2 regions of the Megalodesulfovibrio paquesii genome follow, and region 2 is predicted to be linked to the other one. Evidence: predicted binding sites of a transcription regulator. Region 2 holds the regulator's gene; the other holds the start of a gene.
What was found. Region 2 encodes sigma-54, which starts transcription at its own class of promoters, with help from an activator protein. Its sites were predicted from a motif close to CTGGCACGGNNNNTGCTT; they were not measured.
Positions count from the first base shown of each region.

Region 1: a site for sigma-54 is predicted at 2,586-2,603, ahead of ACYQ00_RS00475 (PEP-CTERM sorting domain-containing protein). Genes of this name have one in related genera too.

Region 1 is NZ_BAAIGQ010000001.1:95,810-101,788, forward strand. It holds gene ACYQ00_RS00470 (ATP-binding protein) at 1-1,486, shown strand, start outside; gene ACYQ00_RS00475 (PEP-CTERM sorting domain-containing protein) at 1,667-2,545, opposite strand; gene ACYQ00_RS00480 (response regulator) at 2,729-3,820, opposite strand; gene ACYQ00_RS00485 (transporter substrate-binding domain-containing protein) at 3,847-5,979, opposite strand, start outside.
Region 2 is NZ_BAAIGQ010000005.1:1,005,637-1,011,615, reverse strand. It holds gene ACYQ00_RS11160 (PTS sugar transporter subunit IIA) at 1-206, opposite strand, end outside; gene rapZ (RNase adapter RapZ) at 290-1,252, opposite strand; gene ACYQ00_RS11150 (PTS sugar transporter subunit IIA) at 1,249-1,698, opposite strand; gene hpf (ribosome hibernation-promoting factor, HPF/YfiA family) at 1,717-2,277, opposite strand; gene rpoN (RNA polymerase factor sigma-54) at 2,336-3,766, opposite strand; gene ACYQ00_RS11135 (KdsC family phosphatase) at 3,974-4,513, opposite strand; gene pyrG (CTP synthase) at 4,558-5,979, opposite strand, start outside.

The DNA of each region.
Region 1 (5,979 bases), on a different contig from region 2:
GGATCTGCTGGATATTTCCAAGCTGGAAGCGGGCATGCTTGGCATCGAGCAGGAACCGTTCAGCCTGGCCGCGCTCCTCAGCGAAATCAAGGAGACGTTCATCCTCAAGGCAGCACAAAAGCAGATCGGCTTTCATTTCACCATTGACGCCTCGCTCCCGGACTGCCTCCTCGGCGCACCCTTGCGGTTGCGCCAAATCCTGTTCAATCTGGTCAGCAATGCCATCAAATTCACCAACCACGGTGCCGTGGGCATTGAGGTGAACGCGGACGAGGTGGAGGAGATCTTCTCCGAAGACGTGGCCGGCGCTGAGACGACAGAACCGCGACAGCTCTGGGTGCATTTTGCCGTAACCGACAGCGGCATCGGCATCCACGAGCGCGACGTGCACCGCATCTTCCAGCGTTTTGTCCAGGTGGAAGGCGCGGAAAACCGCAGGTATGAAGGCACCGGGCTGGGGCTGACCATCAGCAAGAATCTTGTGGAACTCATGGGCGGAAGCATCTGGGTCAAGAGCACGCCCGGCCGGGGCAGTGTCTTCCACTTCACCATCCCCCTGCGGCGTGCCCGCTGGCCGGAACCATTGCCCGCGTCCGATGTGCCAGAATATCCCCCCCCCATTGCGCCCATGGTCATCCTGCTGGTGGAGGATAATGATTTCAACCGGGACATGATCGTGGCCATGACCGAGCTTGAAGGCCATGTGGTGCGCTGCGCCAGAGACGGGCTTGAGGCGCTGGAGCTTCTCTCGGCCTTTCTCCCGGATCTGGTGCTGATGGATCTGCAAATGCCGCGCTGCGATGGCTTCGAAGCCACCCGCCGCATCCGGGCGCATGCCAATCCCCGCATTGCCAGCCTGCCCATCATCGCCCTGAGCGCCCATGGACAGGAAGATGTGCCTGCCAAATGCGAAGCCCTCGGCATGATGGGATTTTTGGCAAAACCGTTTCGATTGCAGGAGCTGCACACCATTTTGCGCAGCAGTCAGGCCCAGGGCCTTTTCTCCCAGAGCCCGCAGTCCACCCCTTCGGCCGCCTCCAGTCCCGAAGCATCACCTCGCCCCACCGACCAGGCAGCCCCGGCGGATATTCCCGAGCCGTCCCCCGCGCCAGCCCTTGCGCTGCCCAGGTTCGACATGGAGTTGCTTCGGGCCAATCTGGGCAACCAGGCAGAGTTCCTGCAATACGCCTGCTCCCGCTTTCTGGACCACGCGCGCGCATTGCATGCCGGCCTGGACGCCGCCCTCGACACGCAGGACCGGACAACCCTGGCCAGGCTGGGGCATACTATCAAGTCCGTGGCCGGCACGGTCGGCGGGGTTCGGGGCAGCCAGCTGGGCCGGACCCTGGAAACCCTGGCCAAGGGACAGGCTTCCTGGGAGGCTGTGTCCCTGGCCGCCACAGCCCTGCAAGACGAACTGGAAGCCTTGCGCCAGGAAATCCACACCGTGCAGCAGACCCTGAGCAATCAGCCAGACGCGTCCTGACCACGCCCCGGCCTGACTGATCCACTCTGACACTTTCTTCCTCAGCCGAGAGCTGCACAGTGTTGCGGCACTCAAAACGACACGCGCCCTGCCGGTTTGCCGGCAGGGCGCGTGGTGATTGGTCGGAAGCGTCTGGAGGCCGTCTGAAAAGTCTTCCGTCTCTTTCAGCCTGCGTCTGCGTTACGCGGCCTGATTGCGGCGGCGGCGGCGGGCGGCGAAGAGGGCCAGCATGCCGCTGCCAAGCAGGGCCAGGGTGCCGGGCTCAGGCGTGGCCAGAAGCTGCGGGTCGCGGCTAAGGTAGGGGAACAATTCGGAAAGCACATTCGTTTCTCCGTTGGGATTACCTTTGTACTTGTCCGAAAGGAACAGAGCCGTGTACCCCACCATCTCATGCAGGGTCCCCACGGTATCGTAAGGGCTGTCCAGCAAGGTGAAGAAATCGGGGTCGACCGTGGAGCCGAGGTACGAGGTAATGCTCAGACCGTAGTAAGAAAGGAAGCCGTTTGTCGTGGCATCAATAGTCCCTGTACCATACCAGTAGTCGTCCCCCAGCATGGAGTAGGTGAGAAAATGGGTGCCATCCGTAAAGGCTTCCATGGCGCCAGCCTGACCAGAGAAAGGCTTGCTCAAGGAGCTTCCGTCAAACAGTATCATGACATCATTGTTGCCAGTAGCGCCATCAGAGAAGAACAGGTCTGCCAGCACAGCTGAAATCCCAGTAGCAATGGTGTCAAGCCCGATCAAAGACGAAGCATCACTCACTGCACCGTACACAACCTCGCCGGAATCCTTAATTTCCGTAACTTCCAGCAAAAATGCTCCAGAAATTTGTCCGGAAATGGAGCTCCCGACAGAATCCATATTCAGCAGGCCGTACACAATGTCACCGACTGCATACTGCCCTGTTGCTGTAGTGTCGGTCCGGTAGACCTGTTCCCAGTTGAAAAAGTACAGTGAGACACTGTCATTCCCCGGCAGAGAGGCCGCGGCGAAGGCCTGGCCGGCTGTCAGGGAGATCAGCAGAAGTGCCGTCAGGAAGCTTGTGGTAAGGCGGGACATATCGACCTCCAGCATTGAGTTCAAGAAGATGCCTCTTCTTAAGCAAAAGCGGGGCCAAAAATTATTTTCTTTTATCTCAAGAGTTAACCTGCAAAAAAACAACCTGAGTCCCTGAAAAACTGGAAACCTTTCCAACAAATTGTCGATGGATTTTACAGTCCCGCCCAACTCCAGGCGACAGGGTCACGCGGGGCGGGAGAGCAGCACGCGCTCTTCTTCGTAGTCCGCAAACTCAAGGGCTGTCTTGCGGAAGTCGTCCTGAATGGCCAGGAAGGCATCCACCAAGTCGGGATCGAAATGAGTGGCGCGGCCTTCCTGAATGATGTCAATGGCCTGGGCGTGCGGAAAGGGTGGCTTGTACACCCGGCGGCTGATGAGGGCATCGTATACGTCCGCCACGGCCATGAGACGGGCGGAAAGGGGGATGGCTTCTCCGGCCAAGCCCTCGGGGTAGCCGCTGCCGTCCCACTTTTCGTGGTGTCCATAGGCGATTTCCTTGGCGCATTGCAAAAACGAGTTCCCGCCCAGGCGGTCTTCGGCCTTGGCCAGGGTATCGCGGCCGTACCGGGTATGCAGTTTCATCGTGGTCATTTCCTCGGGAGTAAGCTTGCCGGGCTTGAGCAGAATGGCATCCGGCACGCCGACTTTCCCCACATCGTGCAGCGGGGCGGAAATGTACATGAGGTGGATGATGTCCTTGTTCAAAGCCGGGCCAAAGCGGGGATGATTCTCCACGGCCTCGGCCAGCAGGCGGACGTAGTTTTGCGTGCGCTTGATGTGCCCGCCGGTTTCCGGGTCCCGACATTCGGCCAGGGTGGCCAGACTTTCGATGGTCACTTCCTTGGTCAGGGCCAGTTCCCGGGTGCGCTCCTCCACCAGCTCTTCCAGGTGGTCCCGGTGGCGCTTGAGTTCGAGCTGGTTGTGAACCCTGGCTTTGACGAGCCCGGGGCGAAAGGGTTTGGTGATATAATCCACCGCGCCAAGGGCCAGGCCTTTGGCTTCATCCTCCTCTTCGCTCAGGGCAGTGATGAAGAGCACGGGAATGGCCTTGGTGCGGGCATCCTGCTTCAGGCGGGCGCATACCTCGTAGCCGTCCATGCCGGGCATCATCACATCAAGCAGGACGAGATCCGGCCGAGGCTCGGCCAGGGCCAGGGTCAGGGCTTTTTCCCCATTTTTGGCGGCCACGATGGCGTAATCGTCCTTCAGGGTTTCCATGAGTACCTGGATGTTCTCGACCGTGTCATCCACAATAAGAATTTTGTGTCGGATCATGGCATTCCCCGGTGCTGGCCGCCCGCTTAGTGCGGTTGCAGCATTTCTTTGAGTGTGTTGACGGCAGCCGCGGCTTCGTCGGATTCAAATTCATCCAGGGCGCGCCACATGCGGCGCAGGGCATCCTGCACCTCGCTACCCGCTTCTGCCAGCAGAGGTCGCAAGGCCTCCCCTGCCGCCACAGCCTGAGGGAGATTGGTGTCCAGGGTGGAGGCCACCTCATCCAGGAGGCGCAGGGCTTCGGTCGCGTCAAACGCCACAGCAGCCGGCCCCTGACCAGTCTCCTCGTCGAGGACCAGTTGTCCCAACGAGTCAAGGACCACGCCCAGGGCTGCATCCAGGGCTTCAATTAATGGTTCGGCGTCCGCCGCCAGCCCAGGAGCGGCTTCTCGCTTCAGGGTACGCTCCAGGGCACTGGCGGCCCGGGAAAGCTCCTCGGCCCCGAGGTTGCCAGCCACGCTTTTGAGGGTGTGGGCTGCGCGGGCGGCATCGCCGGTGTTGCCAGCCTGCAGGAGGCTGCGGATTTCTTGCGGGGCGGACGGGTATTTTTCGCGGAACTGACGCAGCAGTTTGCGATACAGCGTCCGATTGCCTGAAGCCTTGGCCAGCCCGGAGCGAATGTTCAACCCCGGCGTACCGTCAAGGGGCAGGCCATCGTCCTGCAAGGCCTGATCGCGCAGGGTGGAGGCCGGGGTGTAGCCGCTGGGGAAGGCACGTTCCCCCGGTGGAATCCAGCGCAGCAAGGTCTGCAACAACTCATCCGGGTTGATGGGTTTGGTGATGTGGTCGTTCATGCCGGCTTCCAGGCTTTTTTCCTTGTCGCCGGCCATGGCGTGCGCGGTCATGGCCACGATGGGTGTGGTCACGCCCAGTTCCCGCAAGCGACGGGTTGCGGAAAGACCATCCATTTCAGGCATTTGAATATCCATGAGTACCAGATCGAACGCGCCGGCCTGCATGGCCTGCACGGCCTGCAGTCCATCTGCCGCCACCACGGCCACCATGCCGGCCTGCTCCAGCATTTCCACGGCAATTTGCTGATTGATTTCATTATCTTCCGCAAGCAGTACCCGCGCACCGCGGATGGTGGCCAGCTTGTCCAGGCCATCCATGTCCTTGACCTGCGCGAGTGGCGAGGCGCCGGAGCGTGCCGCGGGCTCCCCTTCCGGCGTACGCCCGAAGACTTCCATGATGGTATCGAACAGCAGGGAGGGTTTGACCGGCTTGATGAGAAAAGCGTCCACATGAGCCTGTTCCGCCTGGGTGCGGACTTCCTCCCGCCCATAGGCCGTGACCATCAGTATTTTGGGCATGGTTTCCAGCCGGGGATTCTCCGACAGCCGTCTGGCCGTTTCCACGCCGTCCAGGCCGGGCATTTTCCAATCCAGGAGCACCAGATCAAAGGGCGCGCCAGCTGCCGCGGCTTCATCGAGCAAGGCCAACCCGGCAATGCCATCGGCAGCCGTGCTGACGACAAAGGTCATGCTCTCCAGAGTCTGGGTCATGATCTCGCGGGCGGCGGGGTTGTCGTCCACCACCAGGGCTCTGAGGCCGCGAAGATCCACCGCAGGCATCAGGTTTTTGCGCAAGGCGGCCTCGGCCAGTCCAAACCGGGCCGTAAACAGGAAGGAGCTGCCCTGCCCTGGCGTGCTTTCCACCCAGATGCGGCCTCCCATCATCTCCACCAGCCGCTTGCAGATGGCCAGGCCCAGGCCGGTGCCGCCGTATTTGCGGGTGGTGGAGCCATCGGCCTGGGAGAAGGACTGGAAGAGCCGGCCTTGCTGTTCGGGGGTGAGGCCAATGCCGGTATCGGAGACGGCAAAGCGCAACATCACGCTGCCCTCGCCCTCTTCTTCCACGTCAACGGTCACGACCACTTCACCTGCCTCGGTGAATTTGATGGCGTTATTGGTCAGATTGATGAGCACCTGTCCCAGGCGCAGGGGGTCGCCGATGAGGGCGGCAGGCGCTTCCGGCTGGCGTTTGAAGAGGAGTTCCAGATTCTTTTCCTCGGCCTTGATGGAAACCACGGTGCCGAGGTTGTCCAGCACCTCATCCAGCTGAAAGGGGACGCGCTCCAGATCCATCTTGCCGGCTTCGATTTTGGAGAAGTCCAGAATATCGTTGATGATGCCCAGCAGATTGAGGGCCGCCGTGCG
Region 2 (5,979 bases):
CCCTGCCCTTCGTCGCAACGAATCACGGCGTCTTTAAGCCGGTCCACGATGGCGTCAACGCTTTGGGTGTTATCCACGCACAGAGCGGCGCAGCCGGTTTGGGGGCCGAGGATGAATTCCGCTGCGTGCAGCAAGTGCGCGCCATAGTCTGCGTGGGTCACCACCACCACGCCTGTGCGGGGCTGGGATTGGGAATCGTGTGCCATGCCTCCCCGTCCTTGATTTGTCGGCCTTGCCTGGGGGGTATCGGCCGGGCCTGGGCCACGCCCTGGCAGCGTGGCGGGCGCAGCTAGCCCAGGGCCATGTGCCGGTGTTCCATGGATACCGGATAGCCGGCGGCCTTGAACGTTGCGAAAATCGCTTCCGTAACGGCCACGGAACGGTGCCTGCCGCCAGTGCACCCAATGGCCACGGTGACGCGATACCGCCCCTCGCCGTCGTACAGGGGCATGAGGTAGAGGAGAAATTCCTTGAGCTTGTTCAGGAAGGTCTTTCCAGGATCCTTGCCGAGCACATAGTCCACAATGGCGGGATCCTGCCCTGTCAGCGGACGCAAGGCCTCCACAAAATACGGGTTCGGAAGGAAGCGCAGGTCAAAGACCAGGTCGGCCTCCAGGGGGGGGCCGTATTTGAAGCCAAAGGTGATCAGGTGGATGGAGAGGCCCTTGCCCGTTTGCCCCAGGGCGCCCCATTTGTCCTTGATGACACGCCGCAGATCGTGCACGGAATGGTCGGTGGTGTCCACCACCAGATCGGCCAGATTGCGCAGGGGCAGCAAGGCCTGTTTTTCGAGTGCAATGGCTTCTTCAAGCCCCACACTGCAGCTGCCTTCGCCCTCCTGCGGCTGACCCATCTGGACCAGCTGGACCATGGGGTGCGGGCGGCGGGTGGCGGCATAGCGGCGCATGAGCACCGGAGTGCGTGCCTCAAGAAAGAGGACCTGGGGGGTGGCCCCCAGGTCCTTGATTTCTTGGAGGACGAGTTTCCAGGCGGAGGCGGCGTCGTCGGCCGTGCGCACATCCACCCCCAGGGCCAGCCCCTGGAACTTGCGGCGGGATTCGCCGGCAAAGAGCTGCACCAGCTTGGGAGCCAGACTGGGCGGGATACCGTCCACGGTGAAGAAGCGCAGGTCTTCAAACACGCCCAGGGCCGTGGATTTTCCAGCGCCGGACAGTCCGCAGACCACCATCACCGGAAAGGCGGAGGTGGCCGGGAACAAGCCCGGCGCGGCTGAGGACGCCTCTGCGCTCAAGTTCTCGCCAGCAGTTTCCACAGGCTCTCCTTGTCCGGCGCGCTCAGAAAATCACGCCGGAAGGCATCGTCTTTCAGCAGCCGGGAGATGTGGGCCAGGATGCGCAAATGCATGCCTGCCACCTGTTCCGGCGCCAGCACCAGAAAGAAGATGGAGCAGCGCTTGAGGTCCAGGGCCTCGAAGTCCACGCCTTCCTTGCTGCGACCGACCACAAGGACAATCTTGTCCAGGTCCGCCAGCTTGCCGTGAGGGATGGCAATGCCGTCTCCGATGCCGGTGGTGCCCAGGTATTCGCGTTCCAAAAGCACCTGCAGGGCTTTTTTGGCATCAAAGCCGGGCATGGTCTCCGCCACGGGGGCGATGAGCTCCTGCAGCACAGCCGGCTTGGCCGTGGCGTGCAGGTCGGGCAGCACCAGCCGCGGGTCGAGGAATTCCTCCAGTTTCATACCGCTTGACCAAACTCCCTACATGCCGGGGTCGATGAGGCCGTAGTCGCCATTTTTGCGGCGGTACAGGACATTGACGCGGCTGGTTTCAGCATCCAGGAACACCAGGAACTGTTCCTGGGAGGTTTCGAGCTGCTCGGCAGCTTCTTCCACGTTCATGGGTTTGGGCTGGAAATGATCGGAATCGACGATGCTGCGCTCCCGGCCGCCAGAGGGCGTGGGCGTGAGCTGGAAGACTTCCGTGCGCACGGTGCGGCCATCGAGGGCCACATCGCCACCCTTGCGCTTGTCCTTGCCCTTTTCCCGGTGCTTGCGCATCTGGGCATCCAGTTTGTCCAGCACGAGGTCCACGGTCTGGTACATGTCCTCGCTGGATTCGGAGGCCGAGAGGTGCAGGCCGTCGCCCACAAGCTTCACTTCGGCCATGTGGCGCTGCTTTTCCACGCTCATGGCCACTTGCAGCTCCGCGGAGGCGTCGGTGCGTTCCAGAAATTTGGTGAGTTTTTCGAATCGGCGCTGGGCGTATTGCTTCAGGTGCTCGGACGGTTCGAAATTCTTGAAGGTAAAGGTAATCTGCATAGGCGCTCCCGTGAGGTGCGCCGCCGCGCCGCGTAATGCGTCGGGCGGGGTTTGTGGATCAGAACATTTCCCGTCGCTTGGAGGAGGAGGGAATGTCCAGGGCCATACGGTATTTGGCCACTGTACGGCGAGCGATGTTGACATGCAACGTGTCTTTGAGAATTTCTGCAATGCGCTCGTCAGAAAGCGGGGACTTGGGGTCCTCGGCGTCGATGTGCTTTTTGATAAGCGCTTTAACGCTTTCCGAGCCCACCTGGGTGCCGTCATCCAGCTCCAGGGCGCTGTTGAAGAAGAATTTCAACTCAAAGGTGCCGTGGGGGGTGGCCATGTATTTGCTGGTGGTGATGCGGGAGACCGTGGATTCGTGCATGCCGATATCTTCGGCGATGTCCTTGAGAATCAACGGCTTGAGCTGCGTCACTCCATGCTCGAAGAACTCGCGCTGGTGTTTGACCACGCTTTCCGCCACCTTGAAAAGCGTGCGCTGGCGTTGGTAGAGGCTCTTCATGAGCCACTGGGCCGAACGCATCTTTTCCTGCAGATAATCCCGCTCCTTATCACTGCCGCGGGAGGGCAGGTCGCCATAGGCGCTGGAGAGTTCCAGCCGGGGCAGGCCGTCCTCGTTCAGGAGCACCACCCATTCGTCGCCCAGTTTGTACACAAACACGTCCGGGCTGACGTAACTGGGTTCTCCCGAACCGAAACTGGCGCCGGGCATGGGATCCAGACCCTGGATCACCTCCAGGTACTCACGCAGCTCCTCAAGGGAAATCTTAAATTTGCGCGCCAGCGGCTTGTAGCGTTTCTTTTCCAGATCTTCCAGATGCTCGCGGACCAGCTCCACCAGGATGGGGTCGGTATCCATCTTGTAGAGCTCCAGCTGCAGGAGCAGGCATTCCTGCGGCGTACGGGCGGCCACACCCACGGGGTCCAGCCGCTGGACCTTGTGCAGCACGGCCTCCACCTCATCCACCGTGCCGCTGGTCATGGCGGCCAGCTCTTCAGCCGAGGCCTGCAGATAGCCCGAGGAACCGAGATTGCCGATGATGGCGTCGGCGATTTCCAGCTCACGCGGGGTGGCACCGGAAAGCCGCAGCTGCCACTCCAGGTGCCCTTCCAGGCTGTGGCTGGAGGTGAGCCGGGCCTCAAAGGAGAGGCCGTCTTCGGGGATTTCCACCTCGCGCTGGTTCATCTGCCGCGTGGTGGAGGCAAAATCCCCGATGTAATCCTCCCAGTCCGCACTTTTGAGCATGTCGCGCTCAGTCACGGCGTCGCGCTCCTGGCCGGCGGGACTGGCATCCTGAAAGGAGGGTTCGGGGGCGGTTTCCTGAAGGGACTCTTCCAGGAAGGGGTTTTCCAGCAATTCCTGCTGGACCGTCTCTAGCAGCTCGATCCGGGAGAGCTGCAACAGTTTAATGGCCTGCTGCAGCTGGGGAGTCATCACCAACTGCTGGCTCAGCTTGAGGGACTGTCTGAGTTCCAGGGCCATGTGTCCGTAGTGCTCCGTTCGCTAAAAAATTAACAAGATTGACAAGAAAATGCAGCTGTGTTTCGCAGGCTAACATCCTGGACGGGTTTGAGTAGTGCCACAGAAGCACGCCCCTTGCAAGACGTGGCGGCATGCAATGTTGATTCCAGCGGTGTCAAGCGGAAGTTTAATATTTTTCCCGTTGAATTTGCGCTGGTTGGTCTCTATTCAGACTTGGGGATGCAGAAAAGAGTTTACCGCTGCGCTGAGTTTGCCCTGGGCCTGAAGAATGAACCGGATGGCTTCCCGCGTGGCGGCGTGTCCGCCAGGGAGCCGGCTGGTCCAGAGGGCCAGGCGCCGGCATTCCGCCTGGGAGTTGGGCACGGTCATGGGCAAGCCCACTTTCTCCATGACCGCCAGATCCACCCAGTCATCCCCAAGAAACGCCGCCTGGGGCCAGCCCAGGCCATGCTTGTCCAGCATCAGCTGCAGGGCGCCCACCTTGTGGCGGTGGCCGGGTTGGTAATCCTCCACCCCGAGTTCCTTCATGCGGCGGGCCACCACAGGAGAATCCAGCCCGCTGATGACCGCCACATGGAGCCCCTGGGCCTGGGCAGCCTTGATGCCCAGGCCATCCTGGGCATGGAAGAGCTTGTCCGCCGGGCCGGCTTCCTTGTACAGAAGCCGGCCATCGGTCAGCACGCCGTCCACGTCCAGTACCAGCAAGCGCACATGACGCGCCGCGCCCAACGCCCGGGCGCGGCGGATGGCAGGATTGCCCCGGCCTGCGGGCAACGGGCGGCGGGGCGGCCTCACGCCTGGTTGCTCCTCGTGGCGATACTCCCCTGTAACACCTTGGCAGCCTTGATGAATTCGCGGAACAACGGATGCGGGCGCATGGGGCCGGACTGGAATTCCGGGTGGAACTGGCAGCCCAGGAACCAGGGGTGGTCAGGCAACTCCACAATTTCCACCAGCTGCTTGTCCGGGGACAGGCCGGAGAACACCAGCCCCATCTCCTCGCACATGTCCTTGTAAGTTTGATTGAATTCGTAGCGGTGGCGGTGGCGTTCCTGGATTTCGTCCTTTTTGTACGCCTCGTGGGCCTTGGTGTCCGGGGAAACCACACAGGGATAAGCCCCCAGGCGCATGGTCCCGCCCAGGTCCGTATCCTTGCCCCGGGTTTCCACCTTCTGCGTCCGGTAATCGTACCATTCCTTCATCAGATAGATGACCGGGTGCTGGGTCAGGGGGTTGAATTCCTGGGAATCGGCGTCCAGCTTGAGCACGTTGCGGGCGAATTCAATCACCGCGCATTGCATGCCCAGGCAGATGCCAAAGAAGGGAATCTTGTTTTCGCGAGCGTATTGGATGGCCCGGATCTTCCCGGTGATGCCGCGGTTACCAAAGCCGCCGGGCACGAGGATGCCGTCCAGCCCGGCCAGAATGCTGCCCACGGTTTTGTCGGTCACTTCCTCGGAATTCACATACACCAGATTCACGGCCACGTCGTTGGCAATGCCACCGTGGATGAGCGCTTCATGCAGGCTTTTGTAGGCTTCCTTCAAATCCACATACTTGCCCACAATGCCGATGGAAACCGCGCCAATGGGATGCCCCAGCTTCTGCACCACCTGCTTCCAGGCTGAGAGGTCCGGGTTCTTTGCCGGCAGTTTGAGCAGGATGGCCACCTTCTGGTCCAGCCCTTCCTCATACAGTTTGAGAGGCAGCTCATAGATGCTCTTCACGTCCACAGCGGAGAACACGGCATCAGCATCCACGTTGCAGAACAGGGCGATCTTGGCCTTGAGCTCGTGAGGGATGTCCTGCTCGCAGCGGCAGATGATGATGTCCGGCATGATGCCGATGGAGCGCAGTTCCTTGACGCTGTGCTGGGTGGGCTTGGTTTTCAGCTCGCCCGCTGCCTTGATGTACGGCACCAGGGTCAGGTGGATGTACAGCACGGCCTCCTTGCCCAGGTCCCCGCGCAGCTGGCGGATGGCTTCCAGGAAAGGCAGGCCTTCGATGTCGCCCACGGTGCCGCCAATCTCCACAATGACCACGTCCATATCATCCGAAGCCAGGTTCAGGATGGACTGCTTGATCTCGTCGGTAATGTGCGGAATCACCTGCACGGTGCCGCCCAGGTAGTCCCCGCGGCGCTCCTTGGTGATGACGCTGTGGTAGATGGAACCGGAGGTGTAGTTGTTCTTCTGGGTCATGGGCGTATTCAG